Regions from separate parts of the Oerskovia sp. NPDC057915 genome, predicted to be linked through region 1. Evidence: riboswitches for the same ligand, from Rfam matches in the RefSeq annotation. Region 1 holds a riboswitch; each other region holds the start of a gene.
What was found. A riboswitch is a leader RNA that binds a small molecule or an ion and turns the genes downstream of it on or off. The one in region 1 is predicted to bind S-adenosylmethionine.
Positions count from the first base shown of each region.

Region 2: another riboswitch for S-adenosylmethionine. It lies ahead of ACFVQ3_RS00810 (ABC transporter substrate-binding protein); the one in region 1 lies ahead of ACFVQ3_RS04810 (NADPH-dependent FMN reductase).
Region 3: another riboswitch for S-adenosylmethionine. It lies ahead of ACFVQ3_RS18010 (methylenetetrahydrofolate reductase); the one in region 1 lies ahead of ACFVQ3_RS04810 (NADPH-dependent FMN reductase).
Region 4: another riboswitch for S-adenosylmethionine. It lies ahead of ACFVQ3_RS08660 (hypothetical protein); the one in region 1 lies ahead of ACFVQ3_RS04810 (NADPH-dependent FMN reductase).

Region 1 is NZ_JBHVOS010000005.1:43,991-48,153, reverse strand. It holds gene ACFVQ3_RS04825 (LLM class flavin-dependent oxidoreductase) at 1-315, shown strand, start outside; gene ACFVQ3_RS04820 (hypothetical protein) at 454-870, shown strand; gene ACFVQ3_RS04815 (flavin reductase family protein) at 944-1,510, opposite strand; gene ACFVQ3_RS04810 (NADPH-dependent FMN reductase) at 1,507-2,145, opposite strand; SAM riboswitch class IV at 2,166-2,275, opposite strand; gene gdhA (NADP-specific glutamate dehydrogenase) at 2,590-3,927, shown strand.
Region 2 is NZ_JBHVOS010000001.1:168,241-172,403, forward strand. It holds gene proB (glutamate 5-kinase) at 1-1,020, shown strand, start outside; SAM riboswitch class IV at 1,174-1,285, shown strand; gene ACFVQ3_RS00810 (ABC transporter substrate-binding protein) at 1,585-3,237, shown strand; gene ACFVQ3_RS00815 (ABC transporter permease) at 3,404-4,163, shown strand, end outside.
Region 3 is NZ_JBHVOS010000034.1:19,078-23,240, forward strand. It holds gene metE (5-methyltetrahydropteroyltriglutamate--homocysteine S-methyltransferase) at 1-732, opposite strand, end outside; gene ACFVQ3_RS18010 (methylenetetrahydrofolate reductase) at 753-1,802, opposite strand; SAM riboswitch class I at 1,915-2,017, opposite strand; gene ACFVQ3_RS18015 (TIM-barrel domain-containing protein) at 2,384-4,163, opposite strand, start outside.
Region 4 is NZ_JBHVOS010000010.1:71,460-75,622, forward strand. It holds gene ACFVQ3_RS08650 (polysaccharide deacetylase family protein) at 1-1,019, shown strand, start outside; gene ACFVQ3_RS08655 (cold-shock protein) at 1,202-1,405, shown strand; SAM riboswitch class IV at 1,534-1,645, shown strand; gene ACFVQ3_RS08660 (hypothetical protein) at 1,751-2,125, shown strand; gene ACFVQ3_RS08665 (hypothetical protein) at 2,255-3,028, shown strand; gene ACFVQ3_RS08670 (AAA domain-containing protein) at 3,140-4,163, opposite strand, start outside.

The sequences.
Region 1 (4,163 bases):
GCGGACCTGCGGAAGTACGACCCCGCAGCGGTCGGCAAGGTCACGAGCTTCCGGACCATCGAGGAGGCCGTCGAGCGTGGCCCCGCCCTCGTGGGCTCTCCCGAGCGCGTCGCCGAGAAGATCCTCGACTACCACCAGAGCTACGGGCACGACCTCCAGTCGGTCTCGATCAACCACCTCCTGGAGCCCGCTCGGCAGGACGACGTGCTGCGGCGCTTCGCGGAGGAGGTCGTGCCCCTGGTCAGGGCCGAGGTCAAGACCGACCTCTGGGGACCCGCCGACGCCCGCAGGGCCAAGGGGTTCACGGCACGCTAGGTCGGCGGCCGAGGGTGCCGGCCGGGGTGCCGGTGGGCAGGCCGGCACCCTGGCGGAGCGCTCCCGCACGTCCTAGGCTGGAAGGGTCCGGCAGACCTGCGCGTGCGCCGGACGCGGGTAGAGAAGAAGGCTCCGACGATGTGGCTCCTCGTGATCTCCGGCGCGGTGGGCGCGGCCGTGGTCGCCGCCATCGCCTGGTTGACGGTGCGCGCGGACCGGCCTTCCGGGGACGCCCTCCCACCGCCCGGACCGCACCGGACGACCCTGCGCGAGCGACGCCGTCGGGCGCCTGATCCGCTCGTCGCGCTCGCGCTCCAGATCCGCCTCGGGCGGCTCGCCGACGAGCTGCGCGCGGTCGAGGCCGACCCGGACGTCTACGCCCGCGCCCACCACTACCTCGCCGCGCAGGGCGCGTACGACGCGCTGCTGCGCGAGGCGTGCCGGCTCAGCGGCCTCGAAGTCGACGTGGACCCGCTCGCCGCGGGCCTGCGCAGCGACGAGGACGAGCGCCTGCGCGAGGAGCTCGAGCTCAGCTCGCGCGGCTGGTCCTGGTAGCCGGCCCGCTGCACGGGTGAGGGGCCCGACGGCGGCGCGCTCCGCCGTCGGGCCCCTCACCTCGTGACCGGGTTCAGAGGGCCGAGTGGTCCCCGATCCGGTGGTACGACCGGTCGTGGTAGACCAGCGGCGTCGCGTCGCCCCGCGTCCCCGACGCGAGCGCGCGCAGCGAGACCAGGTAGCTGTCTCCCACGGGCGTGCGCTGGATGATGCGGCCGCGCACCCAGGACAGCGCGCCGTCGATCACGGGCTCCCCGGACTCGAGAGGAGACCAGCCGCCCGCCGCGAAGCGGTCGATCCCGCTCGTCGCGAAGCGCGCCGACACGTCGTCCTGCTCGGCGGCCAGGAAGTTGACGGTGACCGTGCGGGCCGCCGAGATCGCGGGCCACGACGACGACGTCGACGCGAGCGAGAACGCGAGCAGGGGCGGCGCGGCCGAGACCGAGATGACCGACGTCGCCGTGAAGCCCACGGGGCGACCCTCGTGCTCGAGCGCGATCACCGCGACCCCGGCGGGGTGCTGCCGGAACACGGCCTTGTAGGCGTCGGGGCTGAGCTGCGGCTCGTCCTGCTCGTGGAGCAGGGCCTCGAGACCGGCGAGGCCCGCGACGTCGTGGCGGGTCGTGGGTTCGGCGGTCATCGGGTCACCTCGGCGAGCTCGGGGGCGGTCAGGTGGATGCTCTCCGGCCCGACGGCGTCGCTCGCCGCCCGCAGCAACGGTCCACCCGCGTGGTCGAGCCAGGCGTCGACGGTGCTCGTGAGGTCGGCCTCGCCCAACCGGGAGTCCAGGAGGGCGAGCGTGCGTGCGGGGACCGTCGCGCCGAGCTCGACGAGGAGCGGGCGCAGGTGCACCTCGCCCGCGAGGGCGTGCGCGGGGTTGCCCGACACCACGACCGGGACGGCGACCACACCGGCCAGGCCGTCCGGGCCGTAGAGGTCGAGGAACGCCTTGAGGAGCCCGGTGTACGAGCCCTTGTAGACGGGCGTCGCGACGACCAGGACGGTGGCGCTCGCGGCGATCTGCCGTGCGGCGTCGGCGCGCGGGTGCTCGGGGGCGAGGATCTCGGTCGCGATCTCGGCCAGGTCGATCGTGGCCGCGGCGGGCTCGGTCGCGTCCGCCGGGGCGAGGCCCAGGTGGTCGGCGACGCGGGCCGCGACGGTCCGGGCGGCGGCGAGGGTCCGTGAACCGGGCCGCGGGTTGCCGACCAGGGTCACCACGGTCGGTCGCCGGTCGCCGGTCTCCGCGGGGCGGGGTGCTGCAGGGTGCTGGGTCATCGCTTCCTCACTGTCGTCGTGCTGCACGCTTGCCGCGTCGTGCCGGCGCGGCCAGGTCATCTCCCGGAGCACCCCGTCGTGAAGGGGTTGCTGACCAGCGAGCCGGGGCTTGGCGCTGGTGCTCGTGACCTCTGGGTAGGGGTATAACCCCGGACCGAGGAATCTGCACCGATCAGGTCCAGAATTCTCAGAGGGTGGACGGAGGTTTCGTGCGGGGGTGCCGGTTCGTCGCGTGGTGCCGGTGCGTGCCGGCCGCTGCCGGGGCTGCTACCGGCTGCCGACACGGCTGCCGGCCCGGTGCCGAGAGGCCGGACTGTTGCCCCGAGCAAGAGCGACGTCCCAGGTCGTGAGCCTGCCGTCTCCCAGAGTGGGACGGAAGTACGGCGGTGTTTACGAGTACGTAACCTGGTGCGGTTCAAAGCCCGCCCTGCCGAGGAGCACTCCATGGATAGTCGTCTGCAGTCCGTCTTCGACGAGGTCCTCGCCCGCAACCCTGGTGAGGTCGAGTTCCACCAGGCGGTTCGCGAGGTCTTCGACTCGCTCGGGCCGGTGCTCCAGAAGAACCCCCAGTACGTCGACGCGGCCGTGCTCGAGCGCATCTGCGAGCCCGAGCGCCAGATCATCTTCCGCGTGCCGTGGGTGGACGACCAGAACCGCGTGCAGATCAACCGCGGCTTCCGCGTCGAGTTCAACTCGGCCCTCGGCCCGTTCAAGGGCGGCCTCCGCTTCCACCCGTCGGTGTACCTGGGGATCGTCAAGTTCCTCGGGTTCGAGCAGATCTTCAAGAACTCGCTCACGGGCATGCCCATCGGCGGCGGAAAGGGCGGGTCGGACTTCGACCCGCGCGGCAAGTCCGACGGCGAGGTCATGCGCTTCTGCCAGTCGTTCATGACCGAGCTCTACCGCCACATCGGTGAGTACACGGACGTCCCCGCGGGCGACATCGGCGTGGGCGGCCGCGAGATCGGCTACCTGTTCGGCCAGTACAAGCGCATCACGAACCGCTACGAGTCGGGCGTCCTCACGGGCAAGGGCATCAGCTGGGGCGGGTCGCTCGTGCGCACCGAGGCCACGGGCTACGGCACGGTCTTCTTCGCCGACCACATGCTGCGCACCAAGGGGCAGAGCTTCGACGGCCAGCGCGTCGTCGTCTCCGGCTCGGGGAACGTCGCGACCTACGCGATCCAGAAGGCTCAGCAGCTCGGGGCGAACGTCGTGTCGTTCTCCGACTCGTCGGGCTACGTGGTCGACGAGGCCGGTGTGGACGTCGAGCTGCTGCGCCAGATCAAGGAGGTCGAGCGCGGACGCGTGGCCGACTACGTCGAGCGTCGCCCCGGCGCGCGCCTCGTCACGGGCGGCAGCATCTGGGACGTCCCCGCCACCGTCGCCCTGCCGTGCGCAACGCAGAACGAGCTGACCGAGCAGGACGCCAAGCAGCTCGTCGCGAACGGTGTCCTCGCGGTCGCGGAGGGCGCAAACATGCCCACCACCCCTGGCGCGGTCTCGCTCCTGCAGGACGCCGGCGTGCTCTTCGCCCCCGGCAAGGCCGCGAACGCCGGTGGTGTCGCGACCTCGGCCCTCGAGATGCAGCAGAACGCCTCGCGCGACGCCTGGACGTTCGAGCACACCGAGAAGCGCCTCGCGCACATCATGGAGGGCATCCACACGCGTTGCGAGGAGACCGCCGACGAGTACGGCGCGCCGGGGAACTACGTCCTGGGCGCGAACATCGCGGGCTTCACCAAGGTCGCCGACGCGATGATCTCGCTCGGCGTCATCTGACGGACCCTGCAGGGCCCCCGCGCCCGGCCGATCGACGGGAGCCGTGTGCTCCGTGCGCCTCGCGGCGCGCGGAGGGCGCGGCTCCCGTCGCCGTGGGGGGCTCGGCCGCCCTTCGGGGCGTGCGGGTCGTACGGGGTGTACGGGGCGCGGGGCGCTACGAGGTGGCGAGGCGCGGGGTGCGCAGGGCGACGGGCGCGGGGCGCACAGGGCGCCGTCGGGTCTACGCTGACCGCTGA
Region 2 (4,163 bases), on a different contig from region 1:
GACGTCATCGCGGCCCGCCACGCGGCGGGCGGGCAGGTCGTGCTCGTGACGTCGGGAGCGATCGCCGCAGGGATCGGGCCGCTCGGCCTGAGCGCACGACCGCGCGACCTCGCGACGGCCCAGGCCGCGGCCTCGGTGGGTCAGGGGCTCCTGGTCGCCCGGTACGCGCAGGCGTTCGCCGAGTACGGCATCCGCGTGGGCCAGGTGCTCCTCACGGCCGAGGACACCATCCGTCGCGGGCACTACCGCAACGCGCAGCGCTCGCTCGAGCGGCTCCTGGACCTGGGGATCGTGCCGGTCGTCAACGAGAACGACGCGGTTGCGACCGACGAGATCCGCTTCGGGGACAACGACCGCCTCGCAGCCCTGGTCTCGCACCTGGTGCGCGCCGACGCGATGGTCCTGCTGACCGACGTCGACGGCCTCTACGACGGCCCGCCCTCACGCCCCGGCACCCAGCGCATCCGCGAGGTCCGGTCCGCGCTCGACCTCGAGGGCATCGAGGTCACGGGACGCGGCAGCTCGATCGGGACGGGCGGCATGCTCACCAAGCTCGAGTCGGTGCGCATCGCGACGGGCTCGGGCATCCCGGTCGTCCTGACCAAGGCCGCGCACGCCGAGGGCGCCCTCGCCGGGCGCGAGGTCGGCACCTGGTTCGCCGTGACGGGCAAGCGCACCACGCGCCGGCGCCTGTGGCTGGCGCACGCGGCCCGCACGCGCGGACGCCTCGAGCTCGACGAGGGAGCGGTCACCGCGGTCCTGGGCGGGCGGGCGTCGCTGCTTCCCGCGGGCGTGGTCGGCGTCACCGGTGACTTCGACGCGGGCGACCCCGTCGAGCTCGTCGCGCCCGACGGGCGCGTGATCGCGCGCGGCCTCGTCGCGTTCGACTCGAGCGACATCCCCGACCTGCTCGGGCGCTCGACGCACGAGCTGCGCGACCGGCTGGGCGAGGGGTACGACCGCGAGATCGTGCACCGCGACGACCTCGTGCTCGTCGGGCGCAAGCGCAAGGCGAACTGACCGGGGTCCTCACCCCTGCTCGACCCCGGACGGGGCCCGGCGACCCGCCTCCAGGGTCGTCCGGGCCCCGTTGCGCGCTCGGGGTGTCTCAACCTGTGGGACGGCCCTCTCACCCCTTGACTCTCCGACCGCGGGAGGCTTTCCTGTGCGGCAGGTGAAGAGCGCCAGCGCCAAGACCCGGCTCGCTGGCCAGCAACCCTTCGACGTGACGGGGTGCTCCGGGTGGTACCTGACCGCGACCCGTCGGGCGCGGTAAGCACACGGAGGAACGGGCGATGCGCGCACTCGGCACGGAACAGGAGCACGACCGCAGGGTGGAGCGCTGCCTCGGCGGCACCGGACCCCTCGGCCGCTGTTGTCCCTGACCCGCTGCTGAACCCCGGCCGCACCTGACGCACGGCCGACACCACGCCGCGTCCCGCCTCCGCCGTCCCACGACGGCTCCCCACCGCCGCTCACCGTGAGCCCGGCGTCGATCCGACGCACCCACGGTCCGTCGGCGACCCCTCAGCGCCCCGGCCATGCCGGACGGACGGCGCGCACGACCGAAGGAGCACCTCTCGCATGTCCCTCTCGACCTGGCCCTCGGGCCCCGGTGGCCGCACGGCCCCGTCCCGCCGCGCGCTCACCGCGGCCTCCGTCGCCGCGACCGCGCTCCTGCTCGGGGCGTGCGGCACCGGTGGTGGCAGCACGGCGGACGGCACGTCCCCCGGCCCGACGGCGGAGCCCGTCCCGGGCGGCAACCTCACCTTCGCGGTCACGGTCGACTCGCACTGCATCGACCCGCAGCAGGTCGGGAACAACGACGCGATCGCCTCGGCCCGTCAGACCGTGGCCTCGCTCACCGCGCAGGACCCCGACACGGGCGAGATCCTGCCGTGGCTCGCGGAGAGCTGGGAGGTCGACGCGGACGCGACGAGCTTCACGTTCACGCTCCGCGAGGGACCGACGTTCGCCGACGGCACGCCGATCGACGCGGCCGCGGTCAAGACGAACTTCGACAAGATCGTCGAGCTCGGTGCAGCGGCCTCGCTCGGCTCGGCCTACCTCGTCGGGTACGAGGGGACCACGGTCGTGGACCCTCGCACCGTGCGGGTCGACTTCTCGGCACCCAGCGCCCAGTTCCTCCAGGCGTCCTCGACCTTCTCGCTCGGTCTGCTCTCGCCCGCGTCCGCCGCGCTCAGCGTCGAGGACCGGTGCGCCGGGAAGTTCGTGGGCTCCGGGCCGTTCGCGGTGAAGTCCTACACGTTCGACCAGGAGGTCGTGCTCGAGAAGGTCGCGGGCTACGACTGGGCCTCGGAGGCCGACGACCACACGGGGGAGGCATACCTCGACACCGTGACCGTGAAGTTCGTGCCCGAGGCCAGCGTGCGCACCGGCAGCCTGCTCTCGGGACAGATCGACGCGACCGCAGCCATCAGCACGGTCGACCTGCCGCAGTTCGACGGCAACGGCTTCTGGCTCGCGTACCGGGCGAACCCGGGCGTCGTCTTCAACCTCTTCCCCAACGAGTCGCGCCCGCTCGCCGCCGACCCGGCGGTGCGGCAGGCGATCAGCAAGGGCATCGACCGCGAGGAGATCGCCGCGACGCTGCTGACCCCGCAGGACGAGCCCGCGACGAGCGTGCTGTCGCACTCGACCCCGCTGTGGGCCGACGTCTCGGACGACCTGGCGTACGACCCCGACGGTGCCGAACAGCTCCTCGACGACGCCGGCTGGGTCAAGGGCGCCGACGGTGTCCGGGTCAAGGACGGCCAGCGGCTGTCCACCACGGTCACGTTCTGGCAGGTGGCCGAGCCGCTCGAGCTCGTCCAGCAGCAGCTCGCGAAGATCGGCGTGGACCTCCAGCTCAAGCAGGTCACGGTCGCCGAGTCCACCGAGCTCAAGAAGTCCGGAGACTTCGACTTCGACTACTACAACCTGACGCGCTCGGATCCCGACGTGCTGCGCACGATCTTCTCGGCCAACGCGCGCAACATCAACAAGCGGGCGCCCGAGGAGGTCGACGACCTGCTCGACCGCTCGGCGGCGTCGACCGACGTGGCCGAGCGGCAGGAGCTCGTGACCGAGGCCGCGCGTCTCCTGGTGCAGCAGGGGCACTCGATCCCGGTCTACGAGCTGTCGACCACGATCGCCGCGGCCGACACGGTCCACGGCCTGGGCTTCGAGGCCTCGACCCGCCTCGACTTCTACGGCGCCTGGGTCCAGCAGGACTGAGCCCCGGGACGGCGGGACGCGCAGGACGCGTCCCGCCGCGCCGATGCTCGGCCGCCGATCCCTCCAGACGACCCGCGCGCCCCCACCGCGCGCCCCCTTTGCGTCCCACCGCGCGGCCGCAACCACGCATCGCCATCTGCGCGTCCCCACCCGAGAGGAGCCGACCATGGGCCGGTACATCGCCCGCCGCCTGGGGCAGGGAGGCTTCGTCCTCTGGGCGGCCTTCACGATCTCGTTCTTCCTGCTCTACGTCCTGCCGAGCGACGCCGCCTCGATCAAGGCGGCCGGGGCCGACGGCGACCTCTCGGACCCCGAGCTCGTCGCGCGCCTGCGCGCCGAGCAGGGACTCGACCGCCCCGTCCTCGTCCAGTACGCCCACGGGCTCTGGGGTGCGCTGCACCTGGACTTCGGGCGTTCGTTCTCGTCGGGGGCGCCCGCCACGAAGCTCCTCGCCGAGGCGCTGCCGCCCACGCTCCAGCTCACGGCCCTCGCTCTGGGGCTCGCGCTCGTCGGGGGAGCGGCGCTCGCGCTCGCGAGCACGTTCCCGCGTGCCCGCTGGCTCCGGCACGCGCTCGCATCGCTGCCGGCCCTGGGCATCTCGTTGCCGACGTTCTGGGTGGGGCTGCTCCTGCTCCAGTGGTTCTCGTTCGAGCTCCGGCTGTTCCCCGCCATGGGGAACGAGGGGTTCGAGAGCCTCGTCCTGCCGGCGTTCACGCTCGCGATCCCCGCGAGCGCCGCGTTCGCGCAGGTCCTCTCGCGCAGCCTGCGCCAGACCCTGGCCGAGCCGTACGTCGAGACGGCCCGGGCCAAGGGGGCGGGGCGTGTCCGGGTGCACTTCGGTCATGCTCTGCGCAACGCGTCCATCCCGGCGCTCACCGTGCTCGGCGTGACGGTCGGGGGGCTCCTGGCCGGCGCGGTCGTGACCG
Region 3 (4,163 bases), on a different contig from region 1:
CACGCGGTACGCCTCGGTGACCGCGGCGTGGACCTCGGCGGCCGGGACGTCGATCGAGTCGGAGACGAGCGCGGGCTCGTCGAGCTGCACCCACGGTGCTCCGGCCGCGGCCAGGGCGCGCAGCAGCTCGACGTACACGGGCAGGACGTCCGCGAGGCGCGAGAGCGGGCTGAAGCCGGGCGCGCTGTCGTCGGCGGCCTTGGACAGCGCGAGGAACGTGACGGGCCCGACGACGACGGGCCGGGTCACGACGCCCGCGTCCCTGGCCTCGACGAACTGGCGCACGACGCGGTCGTCCGCGAAGCGGAACGGCGTGGTCTCGCTGATCTCGGGGACCAGGTAGTGGTAGTTCGTGTCGAACCACTTTGTCATCTCGAGCGGGGCGTCCTCACCGGCGCCGCGCGCGACCGTGAAGTAGCCCGCGAGGTCCAGCGCGCCGTCGGCGTCGGTGAGCGACGCGAAACGGGACGGGACCGCCCCGAGGAGAGCGACGACGTCGAGCACCTGGTCGTAGTAGGAGAACGAGCCGGGCACGGCGCCCGACGAGGCGTCGAGACCGAGGTCGACGAGACGCCGGGCCGCCGCGACGCGCAGCGCCGAGGCCGTGGCCTCGAGCTCGTCCGCGGTGGTCTTGCCGGCCCAGAAGGACTCGACGGCCTTCTTGAGCTCGCGGCGCGGGCCGATGCGGGGGTAGCCGAGGACGGAACCGGACGGGAACGTGGGTGCACTCATGGTGATTACCTCTGAACTGGTCAGACCGAGGAGCTGCCCAGGGCAGGCTCGGCGGAGGGAAGGGGAGTGCCGGAGACCCACGGCCCGCTGGCCAGGTCGGGGGTGCGGGACGAGACGCTGCTCGCGTCCCCCGCTGCCCCACCGCCGAGGTTGACTCCCTCGAGCAGGTCTAGAGCGGCTTGGTGCTTGTTGAACGTGTAGATGTGGAGGCCGGGCGCGCCGGCCGCGAGGACCTGGCGCGCGAGCTCGACCGAGTGACGGATGCCCAGGGCGTGGCGCGCGGCGGGGTCCTGCTCGGCCTCGAGGGCCTCGACGACGCGCTGCGGTGCCGGGACGCCCGTGAGCTCCTCGACGCGTGCGAGCCGGGCCGGGTCCGTCATGGGCAGCAGGCCCGCGAGGATCGGGATGGTGACGCCGGCGGCGCGCGCCTCGGCGACGAAGTCGACGTACGACGAGGCCTCGTAAAAGAGCTGCGTGATCGCGAAGTCGGCGCCCGCCTGCTGCTTCTGCCACAGCCGGCGGACCTCCTGGGTGCGGCTCGTGCCCGCGGCGAGGTTCCCGTCGGGGAACGTCGCGACCGCGATCGTCAACGGCCGGGCGGCCCCGCGCAGCGCGACGCTCGGGCTCGCGGCGCAGCGTGCGGCCTCGACCTCGCGCAGCAGGGCCACGAGCTCGGTGCTCGACCGCACGCCGTCCTCGGCGGGCCGCCAGTCCGGCTGGTCGCGCGGCGGGTCGCCCCGCAGTGCGAGGAAGCTGCGCACGCCCGCCTCGAGGAAGTCCGTGATGACGTCCTCGACGTCCTCGCGCGAGGCGCCCACGCACGTCAGGTGCGCGATGGGCAGCACGGGCGTGCCGTGCAGGAGCTGGCTGATGACGCGGCGCGAGGTCTCACGGTCCGTGCCGGCCGCGCCGTACGTGACCGACACGAAGTCGGGGGACGTCGCGACCAGACGGCGGGCCGTCTCCCAGAACCTGGGTGCGGCGTCGGGTCGGCGCGGGGGCATGAGCTCGAACGACACCGTGGGTCGCGGTGCCTCGTGACCGAAGTGCCCCAGGTCGACGATGCTCATCGCGCGACCGCCACGAGGGGCGTGCTGGTGACGGCCACGGCGGCCGTGCGGATGGCGCGCGGGACCCCGGTGCGGTGCGGGGGTGCGCAGGAAGATGCCTCGGTCATGAATCGCTCCATCGAACCTGGCTGTAGCACCCGTACCCGCGGGAGGCTTCCGTTGGGGGGTTGCTGCGGTGTCAACGAGCCAGGACTCTCGACCGCTCTGGATGGTGTTGACGATCGTAGGGGGAATCCATGATCTGAGCCAATATCCGCTCGAAGCGTGAGACGGAGGGGTCCGGAGGTGTCTCGCGTCCCGTTCCACCGGCCGTCCACGCGGTCGCAGAGTCGCTTCGTCGGTCCCTGCTGGCGCCCTTCCAACGTACGCCTGTCGGTCGACAGTCGTCGGGTCCTGGCCGACCTCGCCCGTGCGGCGCGGCTTGCCTCGTCTCTCCGTCGGTCGGGCGGGCGCTGCTCCACGACGCGACAAGGGCCCCACCCGTCGTCATGACGGATGGGGCCCTGCTCGCCGCCTCCATGGCGTCGTCGTCCGTGCTGTCGGCCCGGGCGGCCTCCTCAGCCGCCGACCCGACCCGCGGGCTACCGCGCGAAGACCGGCGCCAGCCCCTCCCACGCGGAGGCGCGCACGTACACCGGGATGACGTCGCGCGGGACGGCGCGCGTCACGAGCACCCCGGCCCCGCTGGGCTCGCCCGTGGCGGGCTGCCCCGTCCAGGCGTCGACCCACTCGCCCGCCGGGAGGTACGTGGTCCAGGTGGTCGCGCCCTCCTCGGTCACGGGGTGGACCAGCAGGTCCTCGCCGAGCTGGTACTCGTCGGCGTGCTCCCAGACCTTCTCGTCGTGCGCGTGGTCGACGAACAGCCCACGCATGAGGGGAGCGCCCGTGACGATCGAGTGCCGCGCCTGCTCGGCGAGGTAGGGCACGAGGCGCTCGCGGACCTTCGCGAAGCCCCGGAACACGTCCACGACCTCGGGGTCGTCGTTGGTCTCGGCGACGTACCACGGCGTGCGGTCCCGCAGGGGGCGCTGGTGGTGGTTGAACTCCGAGTGGTACTGCATGACGGGGCTGAACGTCGCGGCCGCGACCCCGCGCAGGTAGAGCTCGGAGCCGGGCACGGGGCCCGAGAACCCGGCGAGGTCCCAGCCCCAGTAGACGATGCCGCAGGCCGAGGCCGTGATGCCCGCGTTCATGGACCAGCGGAACGCCTCCCAGGTCGAGTTCTCGTCGCCCGCCCAGTGCAGGCCGTGGGCCTGCGAACCGGTGAACCCGGCGCGGGAGAACGTCACGGGAGCCTTGCCGTTCCTGCGCAGCAGGTCACCGAACGCGCGGGCGTAGTGCACGGGGTACAGGTTGTTGCCCTCGTCGCCCCGGCGCCCGTCGGCGTACCGGAGCTCGTCGCCCCAGGCGTGCTCGCCGCCGTCGGTCTTGAAGCCGTCGACGTCGAGCTCGCCCACGAGGTACTGGCGGCGCGCGGTCCACCACTCGCGGCCTTCGGGGGTCGACAGGTCGGCCATGAGGGACTGCGGGAACCACCAACCGCGGTTGTGGTAGGCGCTGCCGTCCTCCTCGCGGACCGCGTGCCCGGCCGCGACCATGGCGCGTCCGTCGGCGAGCACCTGGGCCTCGTGCGGGACGTCGGGGCCGAGGTCGTGCTCGGTCTTGAGCAGGGGGATCTGCCACAGGACGACCTTGATGCCCCGGGAGTGGAGCTCGTCGATCATGCCCTTCGGGTCCGGCCAGGCGCCGTCGGCCGGGTACGTGAAGTCGGCGGCTGCGTGCGGGGCGCCGTCGGGGTTGATCGCGTACCGGGCGTCGCGGAAGATCGTGATGCCCTCCTCGTCGCTCCACGCCTCGATCACGACGACGCTCACGGGGACGTCGAGGTCGCGGTGCGCGTCCATCTGGTCCATGACGAGCTGCTGGGTGTTCCACTCGTTGCCCGACGCCCACAGGCCCAGGACCCACGACGGGAGCTCCTCGGCCCGGCCGACCTCGTCGCCGAACGCCTTGAGGACCGCCGTGGGGCTGCCCTCGTAGACGCCGACGTCGAGTGCGGCGTCGTCGCCCAGCGCGGCCTCGACGACGAGCAGGTCGGGCGAGGAGGCGGCGACGTCGTACCAGGTGCGACGCGACGTGCGGACGTGGAAGCCCCAGCCGGAGCCGCCGACGACGTGCGCGAACGGCATCGGCATGTACGTGCGTCCCGTCGCACCCTGCGACTTGTACTGCTCGAACACGACGGCGTCGAGGCTCCTGCCGCGCTGGTCGACGGCGTCGAACCGCTCGCCGAACCCGACCACGTGCTCGGACGCGTCGAGGCGGAACGCGAACCGCACGCGACGTGCGCCGTCCTCGTCG
Region 4 (4,163 bases), on a different contig from region 1:
GCGCCCAGACGTTCTACACCGACCTCCCGCGCGCGACCACGACCTGGTCGTCGGACCTCTTCACGGCCGACGGCCGCACGCAGGCCGCACGGTGGGTCGACGCGGCGCTCGCAGAGGCCGGCCTGGGGTTCGACGAGCCGGTGCCGTCGTCGGAGGACACGTTCCGGGACGTGCGGCTGGGTCCCGACGGCGCCGCGACCCTGGTCTTCTCGCCCGGGCTGGTCTCGGCCCGCTCGGACGGCGAGCTGGCCGTGCGCATCGAGCCGGACGCGACGCGGACGGTCCTGTCCGCGGTCGGGAAGCAGATCGCGGACGTCGCGGCGAGCGGCACCCCGTTCACGGGCATCGCACCGCCGCCCGTCGAGCCGCCCCCCGTGACCACGCCGGTCGCGCCCGACCCGTCCGGCGCCCCCGACTGCTCGGTGCTGCGGTGCGTGGCCCTGACCTTCGACGACGGCCCGGGCAAGCACACGTCGCGACTGCTCGACACCCTCGCCGAGAAGCAGGTCAAGGCGACGTTCTTCCTCGTCGGACGTTCCGTCAAGACGCACCCCGACCTGGTCCGTCGCGAGGTCGCCGAGGGGCACGCGGTGGGGAACCACACCTGGTCCCACCCGGACCTCTCGAAGCTCGGCACGGACCAGATCACGGACGAGCTGACCTCGACGGCGGACGCGGTCGAGGCCGCGTCGGGCGTCCGGCCGACGCTCGTACGCCCTCCGTACGGCGCGACGAGCGACACTGTGACCAGTGTCCTCTCCCAGCGCAACGAGCCGGCGATCCTGTGGGACGTCGACACCGAGGACTGGAAGAACAAGGACACGGCCATGACGACCGAACGGGCTCTGGCAGGCGTCCGACCAGGGGCGATCCTCCTGATGCACGACATCCACGCCTCGACGGTGGACGCCGTCCCGGGCATCGTGGACGGTCTGCGGGCGGCAGGCTACACGCTCGTGACGGTGCCCGATTTGCTCGGCCCTGACCTGGTTGGCGGACACGCGTACTTCAATCGTTAGCATCAGGGCTAGCACAGTCGGAGTAACCCCTGTACCGTAGCCGGTGAGATTGCAGTGCCTCGCTTGTCCTTGCGCAACGGCCCCATGCCACCGCGAACCTTGTTACCCAAGAGTTGACGACGAACACCGTGATGTTCGGCTCCAGATCATGGAGCTGTTTGAAACTCTAGAAGGAGATCCCCATGGCATTGGGAACCGTGAAGTGGTTCAACGGCGAAAAGGGCTACGGCTTCATCGCACCTGAGGACGGCAGCGCCGACGTGTTCGCGCACTACTCCGCCATCCAGACGCAGGGCTTCCGCTCGCTCGAGGAGAACCAGCGCGTCGAGTTCGACGTGACGCAGGGCCCCAAGGGCCCGCAGGCGGAGAACATCCGCCCGCTCTGATCTCACTCGCCTCCGGGCGTAGTTGATCATTGAACGAGTGCCCCCGACCGTCTCGGTCGGGGGCACTCGTGCGTCCAGGACCAGGAGCCCCCGTGCTCTGGCGCTGACGCCGTGGTAGAACTGAGAACGGTCCAGAGGACCAGCGAACCGCCCTCCGGCGTGCTGGTCCGGCAACCGCGCGACGCGCACGGTGCTCCCGGAGGAAGACCCGCCCCCGCGACCGCGGGGGAAGAGCGAGGCCCGACGTCGTAGGGCGCCTCCTCGTGCCCCTCACCCGGGGACCTTCCCGGGCGAGCGTACGCACGGGGGTGAGCTCCGTCGTCGGGCACGGAGAGAAGGAGCACCATGGCCGAGCGCGTCATGGACCGCCGGGCGACGGCCGTCGCCTGTCCCCCGCCCGCCGTCTGCGACCGGTACGACACCGGGCACCTCCTGCACCCCGTCCACGAGCGCATGCTCCGCAACCGGCCCTGGGGCTGGCGCGAGGGCCTCGTGCTCGCGGTGCGGACGCGAGACGGCGGCGTCGAGGTCGTCGTCGAGTACGCGACGGGCGAGGGAGCGTGCCGGGTGTGGCACCACACGGCGCTCGACCTCGACCCCGGGTCCACCGTGCGGGTGCACGAGCAGTACCACGCGCTCGAGCTCGGGGGCCGCGGGCTCAACGTGCGCCTGCTCGGCGGGGTGGGCCCCGTCCCGGAACCGGTGCACCCTCCCCGCTGAGTGCGTGGTCCGGCAGCGACCCGCGGTGTCTCGCTGCCGGATCGTGCACCGACGGAACGGGTCGGCCGGGCGCCGCGTTGGACCAGTGAGGGCGCCCGCCCTCCACGGTTCGACCAGAAGGACACGCTCATGGGATTCCTCGACCGCCTCCTCGGCCGCACCCCGCAGGACGACCGCTCACCGTACGGCTCGGCAGACCGCCCGGGCCCGGGAGCGCCCGCCTACGGCACCCCGCCGCCCGCTCCGACCGGCCCCGCGCGCAGCGAGGACGACGTCGCGATCGACCGCTACCGCTACCTGCTGCGCACCGCTCCCCCCGAGGCGGTCGAGCAGGCGCACGCCGAGGCGTTCGAGCGGCTGACGCCCGAGCAGCGGCGACGCGTGCTGGCCGATCTCGGCGAGACCGTGCCACCCCCCGAGCGCGCGACCTCCGACGACCCGCAGTCGCTCGCCCGCATGGCGACGCGCGCCGAGATGCGCAACCCCGGCACGCTCGAGCGGTCGTTCGGCGGCCGGCAGGGCGGCCCGGGCATGGGCTCGATGATCGGCTCCAGCATGCTCGGCACGATCGCGGGCGTCGTGATCGGCTCTTCGGTCGCCAACATGATGTTCGGCCCGATGTTCGGCGACCCGACCGCGGACTTCGCGGGCGACGGCGGGACCTCGGGCGAGGGCGACCCCGGCGCGGCCGAGGCCGGTGCCGGCGAGGCCGGTGGCGGCGAGGCCGGTGGCGGCGAGGCCGGTGGCGGCGAGGCCGGCGCCGGCGAGGCCGGTGGCGAGACGGACCCGGGAGCCGGTGACACGGGCGGCGACTTCACCGAGGCCGGCGGCGACTTCGGCGGCGACCTCGGCGGGTTCGGCGACTTCGGTGGTGGGGACTTCGGCGGCTTCGGAGACTTCTGAGTCCCTCGACCGCCGCTGAGTGCATGATCCGGCAGAGCCTGAGTGCGGAGCAGTTGTCCCCGAGAGCCCGATCTGACGACAACTGCTCCGCACTCAGCGGAGCGGCGTGGCTCAGCGGAGCGGCGCCACGCCCGACTGGCACAGCCCGATGAACGCGCCCAGCTCGGCGAGCTCCTCGGGATGGTTCGGGAGGTAGTCCGTGAGCCGGGGCGAGCGGATCACGACGGCGCACCACTGGCCGCGCGAGACCGCGACGTTGACGCGGTTGCGCGAGAGCAGGAACTCCATGCCGCGGGGCACGTCCTCGCGGGCCGAGGCCGTCATGGAGACGATCGCGACGGGCGCCTCCTTGCCCTGGAACTTGTCGACGGTACCGACCCGCACGTCGCCCAGACCCGCGGCCTGGAGCGCGTGGCGGACGGTCCACGCCTGCGCGTTGTAGGGGGCCACGACGACGAAGTCGTCCTCCGTGAGTGCTCGTGAGTCACGTGCGGTGCCGTCCGACCCACCGGGCCCCGGGTACCAGGTCGTCCCGAGCAGCGCCTTGACCTGCCGCACGATCTCCTGGGCCTCCTCGACCGAGGACACCGCGTTGCCCGCGTGCTCGACCTCGACGACGTGCACACCGGGCTCGACGCCCACGAGGAGGCGTTCGCCCGCGGCGACCTCGGCGTGCAGAAGACCCTCGTACGCGAGCTCGGACACCGCGTCGCACAGCGCGGGGTGCATGCGCCACGAGCGGGCCAGGAAGTAGCCGAACTCGGGCGGCAGCACGTCGTGGCCGCCGCCCGCACGGGTCAGCCACCCGAGCGCCGACTGGTCGACCGGCTCGGGGTGCTGCCCCTGCGAGACCTGCGGGAGCTGCTGCGGGTCGCCGAGCAGCAGGATTCGTCGCGCCGCACGGGAGACCGCGATCGTGTTGGCGAGCGAGAACTGCCCGGCCTCGTCGATCACGAGCAGGTCGAGCTCGCCGTCGCCGAACCGTTCGGCGTGCGCGAAGTCCCACGCCGTCCCGCCGACGACGCACGGCCCCTCGGCGACGAAGGCCGCGGTCTGCGGGGAGTCGACGAGGCGCCAGGGCACGAGCCGCGAGCCCTCGGGCAGGTCCGCCGCCGCGACGTCGTCGGGCAGGGGA